DNA from 4 places in the Spongiibacter sp. C9W genome. Region 1 is predicted to be linked to each of the others. Evidence: predicted binding sites of a transcription regulator. Region 1 holds the regulator's gene; each other region holds the start of a gene.
What was found. Region 1 encodes LexA, which represses DNA repair genes until DNA is damaged. Its sites were predicted from a motif close to ACTGTNTNTANANACAGT; they were not measured.

Region 1 (5,456 bases):
CGAAAATCGACGCTTCTACGCCGAAAAAATGGGCGACATTGTTACCGATCGTCTAGTTGAGAGTTTCAGCAATCTTCTCGACTACAGTTTCACCGCACGAATGGAAGAGTCCCTGGATAGTGTTGCGTCTGGCGACAAAAACTGGACGGCGCTGCTGGATGAGTTTTACAGCAACTTTAGGGCGACCCTCGAAAAAGCGGAGGGCAGTGAAGATGGGATGCGCAGCAACCAGCCCACCGAAACGGATATTCCCTGCCCGAAGTGCGGGCGTAATATGCAAATCCGCACGGCCAGCACCGGTGTCTTTTTAGGGTGCTCGGGTTACGCCTTGCCGCCCAAAGAGCGTTGTAAGCAAACCATCAATCTGGTTCCCGGCGAGGAATTTATTAGTATTGATGCGGAAGACGAAGAGGCAGAGTCTCGGGTCTTGCGTAGTATGCACCGTTGCAAGCTGTGCAACACGGCAATGGAGAGTTACCTGATAGACGAAAGTCGCAAATTGCATATTTGTGGCAACAACCCCGATTGCAGCGGCTATGAGATTGAGCAGGGCGCCTTTAAGGTTAAAGGCTATGACGGCCCAATTATCGAATGTGATAAGTGTGGTGCCGATATGCAGCTGAAAACGGGGCGCTTCGGCAAGTATTTCGGTTGCACGAGCGAGAGCTGCAAAAACACACGCAAATTACTGCGTAACGGCGAAGCGGCACCGCCGAAAATGGACCCGGTTCCTATGCCGGAGTTGCAGTGTGAAAAAGTCGATGACCACTACGTACTCCGCGACGGTGCCTCCGGACTCTTCCTGGCTGCCAGTGGCTTCCCCAAAAACCGTGAAACCCGGGCACCCAAGGTGAAAGAGATTCTGCCTCACCAGGCAGAGATCGATCCTAAATACGCTTTCTTGTTTTCTGCGCCAGTGCAAGACAACGAGGGGCGAGATACTGTTATTCGCTACAGCCGTAAGACCAAGGAGCAGTATGTGCAGTCTGAGGTTGACGGCAAACCCAGTGGTTGGTCCGCCTTTTATGAAGGCGGTAAATGGGTGGCGCATGTAAAGCAGAAAAAAGCGGCTAAAAAATCGCCAGTGAAGAAAGCGAAGTAGGGCGTATGTCAGAGAGTTACCGGGGGCAGTGCAACCTCCATTTACACTTCGCTAAGCAGTATCTCGCTGACAGTGAAAGGGACGCCGAGCCACAGTGGAGCGGGCATTATCAGCGAGCTTGTGTTGAGTCTGCGTTGTGGCAGCTACGGCTGGCCTACGAGTGCCATTTGGCCGACTTACTCATCCAGCAACCGCTGTACAGCCAGACTCTGCCCACTGGGCGTATGACTGCTCAAGTATTGACGAAGGCCGCGCATCCTCCGGAAATTGCAGAGTTGGCTGATCGCGAAATACACGATGATCAGTTGAAGTGGATGCTGGACTACCGTTTTGTGCGCCAGCCCGGTGATGCAAAACAGTACAATCCGTCGCTGCTAAGCACCGTTACGGTTTCTGATCAGGACGATATTGAACTTGCTAAGGGCTGCTTGCAGTTCCTCAGCGAGTTGATCGCGAGACACCGAAGCACACTCCTGGAGTATTGATAGCTCGGTCTACTGACAGATTGGCCTACTGGTCGCTGGGTTTGTTACACTTAGCAAACGCGTTAACGCGTGGTGATAACAAACAAGGGAAACTCTGTGCTGGCTTATTTAGAATTGGTTGAATTGGCAAATGGCGATATCGTGCTTCAGCGTTCCGAAGGCGACGAAAAGCCATTGGTGATGATCCGGTTCTCAAGTGAGGCCAGAGAGCAAATTCCAGGCTCATGTTTAGAGATCGCCCGTGCAATGGTGCAGGCTGGACTAGAAGCTGCGCAGGTTGTGAGCGAAGAGCTTAGTGACGACGCTGCTGAAGCACAAGACGACGATCAGGACGATATTCACCCCCCATCAAAGACCCTCCACTAGGATGTAGAGCACCTCTTTACCCCTTATGTATTGTGGCTGCTGAGTCCCTCTTGGCTGTTAATTTTGAAGCTGTATCACCAGGCACTCGGCGTCGCCAGCCAGCGCTGCTCGCTCTAGAGCGCAGCGTTGTTCTGTGCTGAGGGGAGTGTTCGTCAAAACCGCCACGGTGTGACTTTTCCCGCGCTCCAGCGCTCGAGCCGCAATATTACAGAGGCTGCCGCCGTTCGCCACAACCTGTAATATTCGCTGGCCGCGATCTTTGCCACAGGCATCGAGTAATGGTTTGAGAGGTCTGTCTGCAACCCAGCACAACCAACGCTCCTCAGTTTGTCCGCTTAGCTGCATTAGCATGGCGGCCAGCAGCGTGCGTGACAGGTGCGCCTGACTGCTCAACACGATATCGGTAATGCGCGTAGCAGCGTTGTGCTGCTGAGCGTTTGAGAACAGTGATGTTTGTTCGATCAGTGCCATGCTTAACTCCCGCGTCTCAGTACACCCACACTCAAGCCTTCAATGGCGAAGTCCTGTTCTCGCAGGTCAACTTCAATGGGGGCGTAGTCGGGGTTTTCGGCGATTAATAGCAATTGGTGTTTGTTCTTTTGGTGTTGCAAGCGCTTTACAGTGACCTCATCTCCAATTCGCGCAACGACGATTTGTCCGTTCTGTGCCACCTGGCAGCGGTGTACGGCCAATAGATCATCTTCAAATATTCCGGCATTGATCATGCTGTCGCCGCGCACGCGAAGGAAGTAATCGGCCGAGGGAGAAAATAGGTTTGGCGAAATCGCGCAATGGTCTTCAATGTGCTCCTGAGCCAATATAGGGCTACCCGCAGCAACCTGACCAACAATAGGAATGCCGAGGTCTTCTGGAAGGCGAATGCCTCTTGAGGCGCCGGGTATAATTTCGATCGCGCCCTTTCTGGCCAGAGCCTTGAGGTGCTCTTCGGCAGCGTTAGGTGAGCGAAACCCAAGCTCTCTGGCAATGTCTGCACGGGTTGGTGGGTAGCCGGTATCGTCGATATGGCTTTTTATCAGCTCGAGTACTTGCGCTTGTCTGGCGGTTAATTTTTCCATGTTCTGGCATCTGTTTATCTATACAGTAACTGTGAGTATATACAGTATTTTGTTCTGTGCAAGCCGCGAACGGGTATTTTGATGTTGGCTGAAAGTGGGAGGATAGACAAAAAGAAGCCCACCCGAAGGCAGGCAGGAGGGGGAGCGCGGAAAATTCAGTGTTTCAGTGGCTAGAATTCATCGAGGATGCCGTTGACAACATCGCTCTCGATTTCGTGTAGCGGGTTGCCGATCTGCTCCGGCATGATGCCATCATCCCAATGGCGGTAGTCGTCATCGCTGAGCTCGAATGCATTTCGCCAGTCCTCTGGCTCTTCAATACTGGTGAGCTTTAGCTGCCTCCAACTGTCCAAATCGTACTCGCAGATTTCTCCGTCGATTAATTGCACTTCTATTGTGTCCAGGCCTTCATCTGTAGCCACAACTTCAAACTGCTGACCGGTTTCCAGGTCTTTGTACCAGCAGCCTATCAACGCATTTAATGATGCCATAGCGTTCACCTCCTAAAGTACGTATCTCCAAGCTATCATGTCCCATCGGGCTGTCCAGTAGGGATTTATCCGAGAGCCCGGGTGTGGCTTTGTGTCGTTGTTATGGGCTTCAAGTTTAAATCTTCGCACTTTCAGTAAGATGGCCGGCTAAGTTAAACTGATTTTCTTTTTTTTTACCCCGTTTTTTAGCACGCTAATGAATAAGTGGCTCGGGGTTAACAAGCAATCTGTATAAGTAGAGGGCAGCGTTTGATGTCGATGGATTGGATTAAAGGTATAGAGTTTTCTAGCTACCCTTGGCTCACGGAAGTGTTCATCGTTGTTCTTATTGTTCTGACGGCGAACTTACTGGCAGGCCGCTTGCTGAATGTTCTGGGCGAGCGTTTTAAACGCACGCATAACTTGTGGGACGATGCCGTTTTGCTCGCTGCGCGTCGTCCGCTGGTATTGTTGATATGGGTGGTCGGCGCCAGTCACGTATTGGAGATTATCGCCGGTAGCACTGACGCCGACATCTTTACCGCCCTGCAACCGTTCAGAGCCGTTGCGGTGATGGCGATTTTGGGCTGGTTTCTAGTGAAGCTGGTTCACGAGATCGAAGCGGGCCTGCTCTCCAGAGAATACAGCGATAGCGACGAGCCGATCGACCAAACAACGGTGATGGCGCTGGGCAAACTGGTGCGAAGCGCGGTCATCATTGTTGTGGTGTTGATGATCCTTCAGAACCTTGGCTACAGCATTTCTGGTGTGCTGGCCTTTGGCGGCATTGGCGGGATAGCGGTGGGCTTTGCCGCTAAGGATTTGTTGGCGAATTTTTTTGGTGGCCTGATGGTGTATTTAGACCGTCCATTCTCTGTGGGCGACTGGGTGCGCTCCCCAGATAAAGAGATAGAGGGCACGGTAGAGAATATTGGTTGGCGGCAGACCCGAATTCGCACCTTTGACCAGCGCCCACTGTATGTGCCCAATGCCACGTTTACGCAGATCGCCGTCGAGAACCCATCGCGCATGCTGAACCGGCGTATCTATGAAACGGTGGGCGTAAGGTATGAAGATGCGAGCAAGTTACCCGGCATTATCAGCGACGTAAAAACCATGCTGGAAGCGCACCCCGAGATTGATCTCAGAAAAACGCTGATTGTGAACTTCAATAAGTTCAACGCGTCGTCCTTGGATTTCTTTATCTATACCTTCACCAAGACAACCCAGTGGGTGAAGTACCACGAGATTAAGCAAGATGTTTTGCTAAAAGTCTTAGAGATTGTCCACGAGCATGGTGCTGATGTGGCGTTCCCCACCACTACGGTGAAAATGGACCCCTTACAGATCGAAAATGCTGCTCGCCAAAGCGGAGCGGCCGGAGACGAAAAAAATGCGTAGACCCATTGCAGTTATCGGCGGTACAGGGCTGTGTGATTGGCCGGGCGCTCACATGTTGAGCAGTGAAGCGGTGTCAACGCCCTACGGTGAGCCCAGTGCACCTGTTCAGCATATGGAGTATCAGGGGGCGGAGTTCCTGTTTTTGCCCCGGCACGGTGTGGGGCATTCGCTGCCGCCACATGCTATTAACTACCGCGCGAACATTCACGCCTTGAAGGCTGTTGGCGCAGGGGAAGTGATCGCAGTGAATGCGGTAGGGGGAATCAGCGAGCGCTTTGTTGCCGGTGTTATCGCATTACCTGAGCAAATCAATGACTACACCTGGGGGCGCGAACATACCTTCTACGATGGTCGTGATGGCAAAGTTGAGCACGTGGACTTCAGTTACCCCTACTGTGAAGAGCTGCGGTTACGATTATGCGCCGCTGCCCAGGAGGCGGATATCGATATTGAGCCCTACGGCACCTACGCGGTAACCCAGGGACCGCGTTTGGAGACGGCTGCAGAGATACGCCGCTTGGCGCGCGATGGCAACGATATGGTGGGTATGACCGCA
Region 2 (5,456 bases), 1.5 Mb from region 1:
GCCTCGTCAACCTTCACCAGCGCTGCTTCAATGGCTGACTTCTCTTCGTCACTCGCCTTATCGCCCGCTTCTTCCAGCGTTTTGCGAGTCGCGTTAGCCAGACCTTCGGCGTTGTTGCGCGCAGTGACCAGCGCCTCAAATTTCTTATCAGCTTCGGCATTCGCCTCGGCATCGCGCACCATTTGCTCGATCTCGTCCTCGTTCAGGCCGCTGGAAGCAGTGATGCGAATAGACTGCTCCTTGCCAGTTGCCTTGTCTTTGGCCGATACATGCAAAATACCGTTGGCATCGATGTCGAAGGTCACTTCGATCTGCGGCAGGCCGCGCGGTGCCGGCGGAATGTCTGCAAGGTCGAAACGGCCGAGTGACTTGTTCGCCGACGCCTGCTTACGCTCACCCTGAACCACGTGAATGGTTACAGCAGTCTGGTTGTCTTCCGCGGTCGAGAACACCTGCGACTTCTTCGTTGGGATAGTCGTGTTCTTCTCGATCAGCGGTGTTGCCACACCACCCATGGTTTCAATACCCAGGCTCAGCGGGGTGACGTCGAGCAGCAGTACATCTTTTACATCACCCGACAGTACCGCACCTTGCAGGGCAGCACCCATCGCAACGGCCTCATCCGGGTTCACGTCACGACGCGGCTCTTTGCCGAAGAATTCAGTCACTTTAGACTGCACCAGCGGCATACGCGTCTGACCACCAACCAGAATCACTTCGTCAACCTCAGAGGCAGACAAACCGGCATCTTGCAGCGCCGTTTTCATTGGCTCCAGCGAACGCTTCACCAAATCCTCAACCAGCGACTCCAACTTGGCACGGCTCAATTTAACAACCAAGTGCTTAGGACCGGTGGCATCTGCCGTGATGTAAGGCAGATTAACCTCGGTTTGCTGACTGGATGACAATTCGATCTTCGCTTTTTCAGCCGCTTCTTTCAGGCGCTGAACTGCCAGCGAGTCACCTTTCAGGTCAATACCGTTTTCTTTCTTGAACTCTTCCGCCAGGTAATCAATCAGGCGCAGGTCAAAATCCTCACCACCCAGGAAGGTGTCACCGTTGGTCGCCAGCACTTCGAATTGATGCTCGCCATCCACCTCGGCAATTTCGATGATCGAGATATCGAAGGTACCACCACCCAGGTCGTACACGGCTACGGTGCGATCGCCCTTGGCCTTGTCCATACCGTAGGCCAGTGCAGCCGCCGTCGGCTCGTTGATAATCCGCTTCACTTCCAGACCAGCGATACGGCCGGCATCTTTAGTCGCCTGACGCTGAGAGTCGTTGAAGTAAGCAGGAACCGTGATAACCGCCTCGGTGATTTTTTCACCCAGGTAGTCTTCAGCGGTTTTCTTCATTTTCTTCAGTACTTCCGCAGAGATCTGCGGGGGTGCCAGCTTTTCACCCTTTACTTCAACCCAGGCATCGCCGTTGTCGGCTTTGCTGATGGTGTAAGGCACCATCTTGATGTCTTTTTGAACAACATCGTCCTCAAAGCGGCGACCGATCAGGCGCTTAACCGCATACAGGGTGTTGTCCGGGTTCGTCACCGCCTGACGTTTGGCGCTCTGACCAACCAGAATTTCATTGTCGTCAGTGTAAGCAACAATAGAAGGCGTGGTGCGACCACCCTCGGCATTCTCAATAACCTTTACCTTGTCGCCATCCATTACCGCCACACAGGAGTTGGTGGTGCCAAGGTCGATACCAATAATTTTACCCATAACTTTTCTCCGCATTCGCTGTTTACTGCGCGAGGCACCCAGGCCCCGTTAAACTCTGTTCTTGCTGTAGATATTGGTCCGTTTTTCTCAATTTCAAGCCGGCCATCAACATCTCAGGTGTGAATATTTGGCAGTTACTCCGCCTTCGCGACCACAACCATCGCCGCACGCAGCAGGCGCCCGTTCAGGGTGTAGCCCTTTTGCATCACATCAATCACCGAGTTCGGCTCCGCACTCGGGTTAGGCACCATCGCCATCGCCTCGTGGAATTCCGGGTCAAATGGCTGACCGGTTGGATCGATCTGTTCAACATTGTGGCGCGCCAGCGCATCCAGCAATGATTTGCGCGTCAACTCCACACCTTCAAGAATCGGCTTCAGCGCCTCGTCTTCGGTATCGGCAGCCGCAAGCGCGCGATCCAGATTGTCCGCCACGCTCAACATATCCCCGGCGAACTTCTCCAGCGCAAACTTGCGCGCGTTCTCGGCGTCTTTCTCGGCGCGGCGACGCACGTTCTGCGCCTCTGCTACAGCGCGCAACGCCTGCTCTTTGGCATTGGCCGCCTCTTCACGCGCGGCGTCCAGCTGCGCCTGAAGATCATCTCCCGCATCGGCGCCCTGCTCTTCAGCAACCTGCTCAACCGATTCTGCCTGCTCCGCTGCCAGCTCTTCAGCCGCGGCTGTTTTATCTTGTTCCTCTGCCACCTTAGCAGCCTCCTTCATTTCGCCGGACGGCCCAGCCGCCCAATAACTTCCGCACCCCGAGGGTGAGCTTCCCCGTGTATGGGGGCTCTGCCTGTTTTTTCAAGGCCGCCGGTATTTTTAATTCCCGGAACGCAACCAGGGCTTGAGCGGGCACAGCCAACTACTGTATAAATAACCATACATCTTCATTTTGGAGCCGCCACCATGCTGGTTCATTTAAGCGTCAGCAATTTCGCCATCACCCAAGCCCTGGAAATCGAGCTACAGCCGGGAATGACGGTATTAACAGGCGAGACCGGCGCCGGCAAATCGATTATGCTCGACGCACTCGGCCTGACACTGGGCGACCGCGCAGACAGCGGCGTCGTGCGGGCGGGCGCCGAGCGCGCCGACATCCACGCCGAATTCGATATCAGCGATATTCCCCTGGCCCGCCAATGGCTGCAGGAGCGAGAACTGCTAGCGGGCAACGAATGCCGACTGCGACGAGTAATCACCAAAGAGGGTCGGTCGCGCGCCTATATCAACGGCCAGCCCGCCACCGTAAACGACACCAAAGAGCTCGGCGGCCTGCTTATTGATATTCACAGCCAGCACGCCCATCAGTCCCTGCTTAAAAAGCCCTATCAACGACAGCTGCTCGACGCCTTTGCCGGCGCCAGCGAACTGTGCAGTTCACTCGGGGAAGACTGCCTGCGCTATCAGCGCATTAGCAAGCGCCTCAACGAACTCGAAAGCCACCTCGATGAGCAAAACGCCCAGGAACAACTGCTGCGCTACCAACTCGACGAACTAGAGCGCCTCGATATTCAGCCCGGCGAAATTGAAGAACTGGAGATCCAACAAAAGCAGCTCGCCAATGCCGAGCAAATTCTGGCCGCCAACCACCACAGCCTGGCACTGTGCCGCGAAGGCGAAGTCAACGCGATGGGTATTTTGCATCAAGCGCTCTCGTCACTGAGCGGCTGCCAGCACGGCCACCCAGCGCAAGAAGCCGCCATCAGTCTGATTGAGAGCGCGCGCATTCAGATCGAAGAGGCCGCCAGCGAACTGCAGCGCGTCACCGACGAAACGGAACTGGACCCCCAGCGCCTGCAAGACGTTGAACAACGGCTTGACGCCATCTACCAAACCGCGCGCAAACACAAGATTCAACCCGAAGAACTTCCCGAGCTGCAACAATCGCTGCAACACCAGCTCGAGCAGCTCGACGCAACCGATGAAAAGCTCGATGCCATGCGCCAGGAGCAACAGCAGGCGCTCAGCAACTACCAGAGCAAAGCCAAGAAGCTGAGCAAGCTGCGCAGCGCCGCCGCGTTAAAAATGAAAAAACGCATTGAGGGCAAACTGGGCGAACTGGCAATGAAACACTGCGAAGTGGAGTTTGCCATTATTCCTCTTGCTGACGATGAGCCGCACAGCCACGGCGCCGAAGACATCGAAATTCGCATTCGCAGCAACCCCAACGCCGCGATGGGCCCGCTGCATAAAATTGCCTCGGGCGGCGAATTGTCGCGTATCAGCCTGGCCATACAAGTCGTCACCGCTCAGGTTGCCGCCGTCCCGACAATCGTCTTCGACGAGGTGGACGTGGGCATTGGCGGGGCGACCGCAGAAATTGTCGGCCAGCTACTCAACGACCTGGGCAAACGCAGCCAAGTGCTGTGCGTCACCCACCAGGCACAGGTGGCCAGCCAGGGCGACCACCATATTCGCGTTAAGAAAACCGGCAACAAGACGGCCTTGCGAACCGAGCTGGAGCCGCTGGCAGAAGATCAAAAAATCGAGGAAATTGCCCGAATGCTGGGCGGGATAGCGATAACCGAGAACACCTTGGCACACGCCAGAGAAATGCTCGGCATACGCCACTGAACGCGGGCGGCAGCGCCGCCCGCAAGATAAGCGTTACTTCTTGGGACGAACGTATAACACCAAGCTGTGATCGACGAGTTCAAAGCCGCGCTCTTCCACCAGTTTATGTTGGCGCTCCTCGATCACGTCATCGTAAAACTCAATTACCTCACCACTCTCCATACACACGATATGGTCGTGGTGCTCGCCCTTGGCCAATTCGAAAACGGAATGCCCGGCCTCAAAGTTGTGGCGCACCACCAAGCCGGCGGCCTCAAACTGAGTGAGAACACGGTAAACGGTCGCCAGGCCCACATCTTCACCAGACTCCATCAGCGAACGGTAGACATCTTCCGCACTGAAGTGCTGATTTTCAGCTTCGGCCTGCTCAAGCAGTTGTAGAATTTTTACCCGAGGTAGGGTGACTTTAAGCCCAGCTTTGCGGAGCTCTTGATTTTCGCTTGACATAAACCACTGACCTTAGCGTTGTGTTTAGGTTTGCGCTATTATCCCTGCCTCTGCGAGTGATTGGAACCCTGACTATGTTTTTGCGTATTGCTACCGCCAGCCTGGTAATTTTGCTTGGCGCCTGCAGCTCTCTGGAGTTTCCCGGCGTTTACCGCCTGCCCATCGATCAGGGCAACATCATCACCCAGGAAATGGTAGATCAGCTTGAAATCGGCATGAGCCGCAGCCAGGTTGAATACGTTATGGGCACGCCGCTGATTCGCGACAGCTTCAGCCCCGACCGCTGGGATTATGTGTACACGTTGAATAAAGAAGGCAAGCCCGCCGAGCGCCACCAGCTCAGCGCGTACTTCCAAGGCGACAAACTGGTGCGCATTGTTACCGACGTTAAACCCTCAGCCGAGGGGAAAATTAGCAGCAGCAGCGCCGAGGCCGACGCCCAAGCCGCCAGCGAATAAGCAGGTCAAGCCTGCTTGCGAGCCTTGGCTTTAGCCGCCCGCTGTTTGCGAACCTCTTTCGGGTCGGCGATCAGCGGCCGGTAGATCTCCACGCGCTCGCCGTCGTTGAGCGCCTGCGCATCAGGCTTGCTCACCACCTTGCCAAAAATCCCCACATCCGCACTGGACAAATCCAGCTCGGGAAACTGGCTGTCCAGCCCCGACTGCATTACCGCATCGCGAACTGTCGACCCAGCGGGCAACTCTAACGC
Region 3 (5,456 bases), 440 kb from region 1:
GCAATATCGCCTTGGGCTTTTTGTTTATCTTCTCCATTTTGCTATTTACCCTGGGCTGGCGCTCGGCGGTAATCGTCGCTTTGTCGCTACCGCTGACCATGCTCTACGCGCTGGCCTGCATGAATATCAGCGGCTTGCCCATTCATCAGATGTCGGTAACGGGCTTAATCGTGGCACTGGGCATCATGGTCGACAACGCTATTGTTGTCGCCGATATGGTGCGTCGCTATCGCGAATCCGGCTATTCGGCGGTTGCGGCATCGGTTAAGGCATTTAAACACTTGTGGGTACCGCTGCTGGGCTCCACGCTAACGACCATGCTGACCTTTATGCCGATTGCCATGATGCCGGGGTCCGCTGGTGAATTTATTGGGCCCTTGGCGAACTCGGTGATTTTTGCGCTGTTTGGTAGCTGGATTATTTCACTCTTTATCATCGCGCCTATCGCAGGGCGCTGGCTGTCTGCCGAGCAGGCGCCGGGAATGTCGTCGTCGGCCATCAACCGCTGGTTTCGCGCATTTCTCAGTCGTGCGCTGATGTGGCCGCGACGCGTGGCATTGCTGTGCTGCGTACTTCCGCTTATTGGCTTTATGGTGTTGAAAACCCTGCCCGAGCAATTCTTCCCGCCCTCGGATCGAGACATGATTGATATCGAGGTGTATTTACCGGCAGGTACTGGCATACGCGAAACCCAGCGCGCCACTGAGCGTATGTCCGAGTGGATCAATAGCCACAGTGAGATTGAGGCCCTGCATTGGTTTGTTGGGCGCAGTGCTCCTTCGTTTTACTACAACCTGCTGGATAATCGCGACGGCACGCCAAATTACGCGCAGGCGATGACAACGGTTAGTGACCCAACTAATGCAAACCGTCTTGTTTCAGTGCTGCAAGATGAGCTGGACCAGGCCTTTCCCGAGTATCAGACAATTGTTCGGCGTTTGGGCCAGGGGCCGCCAACCATTGCCCCGGTTGAGCTGCGTATATACGGCAGCGATATTGCACAGCTAAAACGCCTTGGCGATGAGGTGAGGCGTATTGCGCTAGACCTCGATGATGTTGTGCACGTGCGAGACTCTCTCGGCGAAGTGGTGCCGAAATTGTGGCTGGACGTGGAAGAGAGCGAGGCGCAGCGCAGTCAGGTTGGGCTGCGAGATGTTTCACAACTGCTCGCGGCAAGTGTCGATGGTGTTATTAGCAGCAGTTTACTCGATGGCAGCGAGCAGCTGCCGGTTAGGGTGTCTGGGGCGGGCGTGAAAGAAACCAGTGTTGACCGCTTCCTGTCCTTCCCCCTTATTTTACCGACGGGGTCGCGGCCATTGTCGGCGATTTCCAGCGCAGAACTGCGTCCCGCGCAAGCCCAGATCACCCGGCGCGATGGTCGGCGAATGAACAAGGTTGAAATCTATGTTCGCGACGGCGTACTGCCAGCGGTGGTGTTAGCGGCGGTGCGCCAGTCCCTGGATGAGCACGACTTTATCGTTCCAGTGGGCTACGAGCTGGAGATCGGCGGAGAGGCCGAGGGTCGCAACCGGGCCGTTGGTAAGCTGATGAGCAGCGTTGGCATCATATTGGTGTTGCTGATCGTGACCGTGGTAATGGCTTTCAATTCTTTCCGCCTGTCGGCACTGGTGTTTGCAGTGGCCTTTCAGTCGGCGGGACTGGGTATTTTTAGTCTGTGGTTGGCGGGTTATCCCTTCGGCTTTACCGCGATCATCGGTCTGATGGGGCTGATGGGGCTGGCGGTTAACGCGGCGATTGTTATTCTCACGGAGCTAAAGGCATCGCCGTTGGCGATGGCGGGCAATCGCGCAGAGATTGTTGAAACCGTTTCTGAGTGTACACGTCACATTTCCTCGACGACAATTACCACGGTCGCCGGGCTCGTCCCGCTGTTGATCGCTGAGGGAACATTTTGGCCACCCTTTGCGGTGGTACTTGCTGGCGGCACGGTGTTGACCACTATTCTTTCGCTGGTCTTCGTACCCACCAGCTTTCTGGTACTGCGTCGTCCTTACTTGATGAAATACTTCCCCGGCTTGGCTGAGGATGAATTGAAAGCCGAGCCTAAAGAACAGTTGTCAGCGCCGCTTTAGTGTGTGCGAAGGAGAGGGGTAGCGGCTGTATTGATGGCAGCCGCTAGGCTTTTTTCACTGACCTTGGGCCAATGCGTGAACGTTGTTGTCCTGTTCTTGCGACAAGGTCTCTAAGGCTTCGACTTTGCCCTTGCAGGCCTGAACGAGTGCATCCTTATTTTTGGCGAGTAAAATACCGAAATTCTCAGCTTTGGCATCGTCTACACCGGGAACTTCACGCTGTAGTAGCGCGGTAAATTGCTCGGCGAGCTCGAGCATTTTGTCGTAAGCGTCCGCGTCTTTTTTGCTGTCAAACATCGTGTTGTCCCTGTCGCACATCCACTTGGCTACAACCGCCATGGTTCACCTCTTGCTGTAGTGATTTTTTATAACTGTATATGTATACAGTTATTGTTTCAAGGGGAATAAGGCGTCGCTTTTGTTACACTGCGCGCCGTAGCCGTGGGTAAAAGGACCGGGTAGTGAACCTCAATAAAGAAATTCAGCAAATTAATAACAAGCTCGATTTACAGCGCCGAAAGCGTCAAGCGGCGGTGAGTCGGGGTGATGATATCTTGATCGCTCAATTTGACCGTGAAATTGCGGCATTGGAAAAACGACGTGCCAGTATTAAAGGGCAGCAGTCACGCAGTAACAACAGCAAGGCTGAAATGCTGCAGGCAATGAAGTTCAAGCGGGCTCTAAGCAAGGCCGAGCAAGCTGACATGGGTAAATTGAAAAAATCGGTAAAAGGCTTGGTTGTTGTGCACCCGCTTACCGCACTGGGGCGCGAGATGGGGCTTGATGAGGTGACAGGCTTTTCCCCTAAGTCTTTCTAGACCGGGTTAATACGTGCCGCTGGAGGCGAGTGTCGCTTCCAGCCCTTTGAGTTGTGACAAAACCGCCACTACGCTATGCCTTGTAGCTAACTTCTTTTTTCTCCGTGCCGCGCCCAGTTGATTGGCGAGGTTATCGCCGCAACCCATGCAATGACGATTAGCGCTAACAGACTTTCGCGTATTGCAGGCATAAAAAAAGCCGCCCGAAGGCGGCTTGATTTTAACGCAATGGCTTAGGCAGAAACTTCAGTAATCTCTACTGAGGCAATGCGCGCACCTTCTTCAGCGCCTTTCTGGAAGGACTCAATTTGATCGAAGTTCATGTAGCGGTAAATGTCCGCTGACATGCTCTTCAGGTTTTGAGTGTATTCCAGGTATTCTGCAGGCGTAGGCAGGCGACCAACAATCGCGCCAACCGCTGCCAGCTCGGCAGAGGTCAGGTAAACGTTGGCGCCAGTACCCAAGCGGTTGGGGAAGTTACGTGTAGACGTAGACAGCACCGTGGCACCATCGGCAACACGTGCCTGGTTACCCATACACAGCGAGCATCCTGGCATTTCCATACGCGCGCCAGCGGCACCGAAGATGTTGTAGTAACCTTCTTCCATCAGCGTGTGCTGGTCCATCTTGGTTGGTGGCGACAACCACAGCCGGGTAGAGAGGCTGCCTTTGTGGGCGTCCAGCAGTTTACCGGCTGCGCGGAAGTGACCGATATTGGTCATGCAGCTACCGATAAAGACTTCATCAACTTTGTCGCCGGCAACTTCAGACAACAGCTTGGCATCGTCTGGGTCGTTCGGGCAGCAAACCACGGGCTCGGTCAGCTGGTCCAGATCGATTTCGATAACTGCTGCGTATTCTGCATCTGCATCGCCTTCGAGCAGGCTTGGGTTGGCCAGCCACTCTTCCATTTTGCGAGCGCGACGCTCAAGTGTGCGTGCATCGCCGTAGCCTTCGCTGATCATCCAGCGCAGCAGGGTGATGTTTGAACGCAGGTATTCTGAAATTTCCTCGATACCTTGCTTGATGGTACAGCCCGCAGCAGAGCGCTCAGCAGAGGCGTCAGACAATTCAAAGGCTTGTTCTACCGTCAGGCCTTCCAATCCTTCGATCTCAAGAATGCGGCCAGAGAAGATGTTCTTCTTGCCTTTTTTCTCAACCGTCAGGTGACCATCTTTGATGGCTTGGTAGGGAATCGCGTGAACCAGATCGCGCAGGGTAATACCGGGCTGCATTTCGCCTTTAAAGCGCACCAGCACAGACTCGGGCATATCCAGTGGCATAACGCCAGTGGCTGCAGCAAAAGCGACCAGACCAGAACCCGCAGGGAAGGAGATACCCATTGGGAAGCGGGTGTGAGAGTCGCCGCCAGTACCGACTGTGTCAGGAAGCAGCATGCGGTTCAGCCAGCTGTGGATGATACCGTCGCCGGGGCGCAGAGAGACACCGCCGCGCGTCATAATGAAGTCTGGCAGGCTGTGCTGGGTGTCGATGTCAACGGGCTTGGGGTAAGCCGCGGTGTGGCAGAAAGACTGCATGGTCAGATCGGCAGAGAAACCGAGGCAGGCCAGATCTTTCAGCTCGTCGCGGGTCATCGGGCCAGTGGTGTCCTGAGAGCCGACGGTAGTCATTTTGGGTTCGCAGTAAGTGCCGGGGCGTACGCCTTGGCCTTCGGGCAGGCCGCAAGCGCGTCCGACCATTTTCTGGGCCAATGTGAAGCCTTTGCCAGTGTCGGCGGGCTGCGAAGGCACGCGGAACAGAGTCGAGGGCTCAAGGCCTAATGATTCGCGTGCTTTTGTGGTCAGACCACGGCCGATGATCAGGTTGATACGGCCACCAGCGCGCACTTCATCCAGCAGGACGTCGGATTTCAGGCTGAATTCGCTGAGAGTTTCGCCAGTTTCAACGTTCTTGATCACGCCGTCATAGGGGCGAATTTCAATCACATCGCCCATGTTGAGTTTTTCAACGTCGGCTTCAAAAACCAGGGCGCCAGCATCTTCCATGGTGTTGTAGAAGATAGGGGCAACCTTGCCGCCAATACACACACCGCCACCGCGCTTGTTGGGCACGCCGGGGATGTCGTCACCGAAGAACCACAGTACCGAGTTGGTGGCAGATTTACGTGAAGAGCCCGTGCCAACAACGTCGCCAACCATTGCGATTGGGTGGCCTTTCTTCTCCAGCTCAGCAATTTGGGCCAAGGGACCAATTTTGCCTTGCTCGTCGGGCTTGATGCCGTCGCGCTCCATTTTGTACATGGCCAGTGCGTGCAGCGGGATATCAGGACGCGACCACGCGTCTGGCGCGGGTGACAGGTCATCGGTGTTGGTTTCGCCAGTCACCTTGAAGACAGTTTTAACAATGCTTTCGGGCACGTCATCGCGGCTGGTGAACCATTCTCCATCTGCCCAGCTTTGCATAACCGCTTTAGCCAGCTCGTTACCGGCTTTGGCTTTTTCTTCCACGTCGTGGAAGGCATCAAACATCAGCAAGGTGTGCTTGAGCTCTTCGGCAGCCAGAGGAGCCAGTGCTGCGTCGTCGA
Region 4 (5,456 bases), 590 kb from region 1:
GCAATGAGTTCCGAGAAAACGCCGAAATTCGTCAACGCTTTCTCAATGAAGATGGCAGCTTAAATACCGCTGCGCTGGCCGGCAAAGATGTTTACCAACTTATTACGCCCTCCCTGCGCCGAGCACTGGACTTGAATAAAGCCTATATGACGATTGTTGCCGACCAAGACTTTGTGCATGGGCGCGACCCCAATATTGCGCCGGCGGTGAATGTCTACCGGGAGATCGACCCTGAAACAGCCAGCGTGTTACCCGCCGACAAAGTGCGGCATTGGGACCTGCGCCTGAACTGGCAAGCGGAGCCCTAGCCACTGGGATTACCCCCTAAGCAGCCCTATACTTCGGTGCTATCTACCGGCTGCTCAGGGGGCGCTATGCGCTTGTATCTTCGGTTTGGGTTACTTCTCGGCGTTATTGCGGGTGTTGGCTGCAGCAAAACACCGCCACCCCCGCACCTCTCATCACCACTGTTAGAAAATACGCTAACCAACCCCTGGTATCAGCAAGCGCAGCGCCAGCTACTCGACAAAACAACCTATGCCCAGGCTCACGGTAAAGCCAAAAATATTATCCTGTTTGTCGGCGATGGTATGGGGGTTTCCACTATTACCGCCGCTCGCATTCTCGACGGCCAGCAGAAGGGAATGGCCGGGGAGGAAAACAACCTGAGCTTTGACCGTTTTCCTTTCAGCGGCCTGGTAAAAACCTACAATGTGGATGCTCAAACCCCAGATTCGGCCGGTACCATGACCGCGATAGTCTCGGGCGTTAAAACCAATATTGGTTTGCTAGGCGTTGACGAAAATACTCGCCGCGGCGATTGCAGCAGCGCCACGGGAAATGCGCTAGTTAGCCTGCTCGAACTCGCAGAAATTGCCGGCAAGACCACAGGTCTGGTGTCCACCGCACGTGTTACCCACGCCACACCCGCGGCGACGTATGCCAAATCGGCTGACCGTAACTGGGAAGACAACAGCACCTTGCCACAACAGGCAATTTCAGCTGGCTGTGAGGATATTGCCAGTCAACTAATCGGCTTTGAAAAAAACCTGGAGGCCCGCTTTGCCAATGTGGACGTTGACGGCATTGACGTGGTTATGGGCGGCGGACGACGGCATTTCTTACCCGCCAGTATCGATGGGGGCCAGCGCACTGACGGGCGCAATTTACTCGCTGAGTGGCAGCAGCAATACCCAGCAGCACGCTACCTCGATAGTAAAGCAGCGCTGAATGCACTCGACTTAGCGGCCACAGAAAAACTGTTCGCGCTTTTCAGTGGCTCACACATGCAGTATGAGCTAGAACGCCGCGACGAACCTGACAACGAGCCATCGCTAAGGGAAATGACCGAGGCGGCCCTCGCATTACTCAGCAAAAATGAGCAGGGCTTTTTCCTTATGGTTGAAGCGGGACGCATCGACCACGGCCACCACGCTGGTAATGCCAGTAAGGCCTTGCATGACACCATTGCTTTGTCTGAGGCGGTGGCACTTGTCGTAGAGCAAACCAGCCCCGAGGACACACTCATTGTCGTCACAGCGGATCACAGCCATGTCTTCACGATTGCAGGCTATCCTCGGCGGGGCAACCCGATACTGGGTAAGGTAGTCAGCGTGGGCAGCAGTACTCCAAGCACCGCGGCAGATGGCCTGCCCTACACAACCCTGGCTTATGCCAACGGCCCCGGCTCTGAGTATTTCAGCTCCCAAGAGAAGACGGCAGCTAGTAGTCGCCGCGATCTGCACGGCGTTGACACCCAGGCCAGAGAGTTTCAACAGGACGCTCTCGTTCCTCTCAGTAGTGAAACTCACGGCGGCGAGGATGTTGCTGTCTACGCCATTGGCCCCGGTGCAGCGCTGCTATCGGGCACAAATGAGCAGAATTTTCTCTTCCATGTAATGGCCTATGCCAGCGGCCTATTGCCACAACCAGCGTACGTGGAATAGCCAGTCCCTAAGGAACCAAAGGCTCGCTGAGCCAGTCGCCATTGATCCGTCGATATAGGCGGCGCTGGTGTACCCCATCCGCTGCTGCGCACCAGGACTCCAGATAGTCCACTGCCAGAACCACTCCCCGCGCGTTACCGACAAAGGGAATGTCGGCGCCAGCAAAGCGTTGTCGCAAGCCATCGAGCTCCTCTCGCAGCTGTGCAGCTGAGGTTAGCGTCGAGCTTTGCGGGAGGCGCTGGTACAGGTGATCCAACAGTTTTGCCGCATCGGGTTTATTCTGCCAATGCTCAAGCATCTCGTTCTCACCCAGCACCTGCCATGTACCGCGCAGGCGGTATTGGCGCATTTGCGAAGGCCAGAACAGCAATACCTCGCTGCCACCTGCCATCAGCACCGGCCACTTTGGCGAGCTATCGTTGATAAAAATCATTGGCCCTAAAGTGGTGATATCACGCAGTACCACCGTTCTTGTGCTCGCCTGCTGACCATCTACCGTCGCCACACTGCAATAACGTGCCGCCGTATCACTTTCAGACAGGGCTAGGCGGTAATCGTGGATGAGTGACGCTAGGGGGCATTGCATACCAGCTCCTGATTTGTCATAGAACGACGCGTTGGATTTATTGACTTTCCAGCCAGTTGATATACTGTATATGTATACAGTATATAGATTCGCGCCATGTCCAATGCCTAGTAAAACACTTGAACAACTTATCAACCGACAGCAGCTGTGGCCAGCCAAACAACGTCGCCGCCACACAGTAGGCGGCCAGAGTAACGCGACGGGCTTTGCTCCCCTAGACCGAGCCTTACATCAAGGCGGCTGGCCGAGCAGCGGCAGCAGTGAATTTTTGTGTGATACACCCGGGATAGGCGAGCTGGAATTGGTCATGCCTACGCTGAGCCAGCTCAATCGCGATCGCCCCATTGCCTGGTTAAACCCGCCTTATCTCCCCTTTGCCCCTGGGCTTGCTCAGCACGGCCTGGCTGCACAACAGCAGTGGCTGATTCATGCCCATCGTCAACACCAGCTTTGGGCCGCCGAAGAGGCCTTGCGCAGCGGGGTCTTTTGCGCGCTACTCAGCTGGTCGGCAAATTGTTCGCCGAATGACAAGCAGCTACGGCGATTACATTTGGCAGCACGTGAAGGTCACTGCTGGCACCTTCACTTCCGCCCAAGCCGCTGCCAACCACAAGCCTCGCCTGCCCCGCTGCGCGTACAGGTCGAAGGGGGGCCTCGAGACATTAAGTTGGTCATTCTTAAACAATATGGTGGTCATGCCGGCCAGCAACTCACACTGCCGCGAAATAAACAGCTAACTGAAGCCCAGCGCCCTGTTAATGAGTGGCCAACAAACACCAACCCGCGGCGGCGCCTTGCGGTCAATCTCCATGTCGCTGGACGTCCGTCAACACCCTCTAGCCACCCAGTAATACGGTCATAATCCATGCTGTATGTGTGCTTACGGTTCCCACTACTGGGTTTGGAGGCCTTGCCCGGCGCACCGCTGAGCGAGCCCTGCGCCCTGATTGCACAGCAACAGGTAGCACTGGTGAACGCCGCTAGCAGGCTCGCGGGCGTGACCGAGGGAATGTCGTTAACCACTGCTTTAGCGCTTTGCCCCTCGCTCTACTGCCAACCGCAGCAGAGCGAGTGCGAACAGGCCCACTGGCAGCGCCTGGCTCTTTGGGCCTATCGCTTCAGCGACGACATCAGTCTATCGCCGCCCAACGCACTCTTATTGGAGGTGAGCCGCTCGCTCAAGCTATTTGGCAACTTGCAGCGTTTGTATCGCGCCCTGCTTTCCGCCTATCGAAAACGCGGCTTACAGTTAAATATTGGCCTGGGCAATACCCCTTTGGCAGCAGAACTCTTAAGCTTGCAAGGCATTCGCCCCGCTCATCTAGTAAATGCCGAGGGCGAGCTCAAACGCGATGCACTAAAGCGCGCACTGGCGTCACTACCCTGCCGCCAGCTCCCGCTGCCAAGCGCCCAATTAGAAGCGCTGCACAATATGGGCCTGAGGCGACTAGGGGATGTTCTTAGCCTGCCGCGCAAGCAACTGTTGAGCAGCTTCGACCCGGTTATGGCCGACTTTGTCGCCCGCCTAACTGGGCGCAAGCAGGATCCGAGACAGCGCTACCAACCCGCTGACGTTTTTGTCAGTGAGCGTCAGTTTGATGGCGGCTTATTTCAGAGTGATCAGCTGCGCTTTCCGATGTCTGCCATGCTCAAAGAACTAGAGGTCTATTTACGTCTGCGCCAGTGCTTAAACCGTGACCTGCACTGGACCTTCCACTATTTGAGCGGCGAACGCCAGCACTGGAAAACGCCGGTTAATCACCGCCACTTTCACCGCAAAAACCTTCTCGAACTCATCGCTCTGCAGCTGGAAGGGTTTACCTTAGCTGGCGCTGTAGAAGGCATTACTTTGGAATGCAGAGAGTTTGTCAGCCTGGAAGCCACCAAACAGCAACTTTTTGACGAGCATAGAGAAGCCACCGAGCAGAGTGACGCCCAACTTCGCCTAATCAACAGCTTGCAGCTGCGCCTAGGTGACAACGCGCTTCAGCAGTTGAAGATAGACGACCGAGTGTTACCGGAACAACAAGGCGTTGCGTGCCCCGTCAGCGACTATAACTGCGAACACCGTGACCACGAGGCAAGCAGTGAAGCGCTCAGACCCAGTTTGCTGTTGCCGACGCCTCTGCCCCTTCAACGCACTACCACCGGATTGGTCTGGCAGGGCCCCCTTGAAATACTTCAAGGCCCAGAACGCCTGGATAGTAATTGGTGGCAGCAACGCCAGGTTCGCGACTACTACATCGCCCGACACAACGACCACGGCCTGTGCTGGCTGTTTAAAGACTGCCTCAGTCAGCAGTGGTACCTGCACGGCTTTTTTTCCTGAAAGCGCCATGGCCACACTGCTGAACTGTCAGAGCAACTTCAGTTTCTTACGCGCGGCATCCCACCCGGAGGAGCTGGTTGCCCAAGCCGAGGCGAATGGCTACAAAGCAATCGCCCTGTGTGACGAAGCTTCTCTGGCGGGAATAGTGCGGGCCTGGCAAGCGGCCAAAGACGCAAATATCAAGCTGATATGCGGCGCACGCTTCCAGTTTCAAGAAGGGTTCCAACTGCTACTCGTCGCGCCCTGTCGGCAAGCTTACAGCGAGCTATGCTCACTCATCAGTTACAGCCGTTTGCATAGCGCCAAAGGCGATTATTCCCTGAGTGTGGAGGCACTTCAGCGCTTCAACCGGCACCTACTCGCGATTTATCTTCCTGAAAGTAAATGTGGCGCAACTGGTTTGAAGGATTTAAAGGCCTTGTTCCCAGCGCGCCTGTGGCTGGGTGTCGCGCTGCACTGCACTGCCCAACAGGAAGCGTATTACCTCAAACACTATGACCTGGCGTGCCGCTACCAAATTCCGCTTGTGGCCGCCCCCCATATTTTGATGCACTGTCGCAGCCGCCACCCCCTATTCGATGTGCTTCGCGCAATT

Region 2: the regulator LexA is predicted to act here: its motif matches at 2,591-2,608, upstream of recN (DNA repair protein RecN).
Region 3: the regulator LexA is predicted to act here: its motif matches at 2,464-2,481, upstream of AC2Q8J_RS00810 (YebG family protein).
Region 4: the regulator LexA is predicted to act here: its motif matches at 2,596-2,613, upstream of imuA (translesion DNA synthesis-associated protein ImuA).

The regions. Positions count from the first base shown of each region.
Region 1 covers NZ_CM170672.1:619,310-624,765, reverse strand. The annotation lists gene topA (type I DNA topoisomerase) at 1-1,102, shown strand, start outside; gene AC2Q8J_RS02985 (DUF6586 family protein) at 1,108-1,587, shown strand; gene AC2Q8J_RS02980 (hypothetical protein) at 1,684-1,953, shown strand; gene AC2Q8J_RS02975 (hypothetical protein) at 2,011-2,424, opposite strand; gene lexA (transcriptional repressor LexA) at 2,427-3,029, opposite strand; gene AC2Q8J_RS02965 (DUF6763 family protein) at 3,200-3,520, opposite strand; gene AC2Q8J_RS02960 (mechanosensitive ion channel family protein) at 3,773-4,900, shown strand; gene AC2Q8J_RS02955 (S-methyl-5'-thioinosine phosphorylase) at 4,893-5,456, shown strand, end outside.
Region 2 covers NZ_CM170672.1:2,598,315-2,603,770, reverse strand. The annotation lists gene dnaK (molecular chaperone DnaK) at 1-1,724, opposite strand, end outside; gene grpE (nucleotide exchange factor GrpE) at 1,859-2,428, opposite strand; gene recN (DNA repair protein RecN) at 2,633-4,300, shown strand; gene fur (ferric iron uptake transcriptional regulator) at 4,334-4,747, opposite strand; gene AC2Q8J_RS12335 (outer membrane protein assembly factor BamE) at 4,822-5,205, shown strand; gene AC2Q8J_RS12330 (RnfH family protein) at 5,211-5,456, opposite strand, start outside.
Region 3 covers NZ_CM170672.1:182,580-188,035, forward strand. The annotation lists gene AC2Q8J_RS00805 (efflux RND transporter permease subunit) at 1-2,093, shown strand, start outside; gene AC2Q8J_RS00810 (YebG family protein) at 2,148-2,432, opposite strand; gene AC2Q8J_RS00815 (YibL family ribosome-associated protein) at 2,555-2,911, shown strand; gene acnB (bifunctional aconitate hydratase 2/2-methylisocitrate dehydratase) at 3,145-5,456, opposite strand, start outside.
Region 4 covers NZ_CM170672.1:1,209,385-1,214,840, forward strand. The annotation lists gene AC2Q8J_RS05825 (hypothetical protein) at 1-308, shown strand, start outside; gene AC2Q8J_RS05830 (alkaline phosphatase family protein) at 375-1,946, shown strand; gene AC2Q8J_RS05835 (hypothetical protein) at 1,954-2,532, opposite strand; gene imuA (translesion DNA synthesis-associated protein ImuA) at 2,636-3,394, shown strand; gene AC2Q8J_RS05845 (Y-family DNA polymerase) at 3,398-4,861, shown strand; gene AC2Q8J_RS05850 (error-prone DNA polymerase) at 4,869-5,456, shown strand, end outside.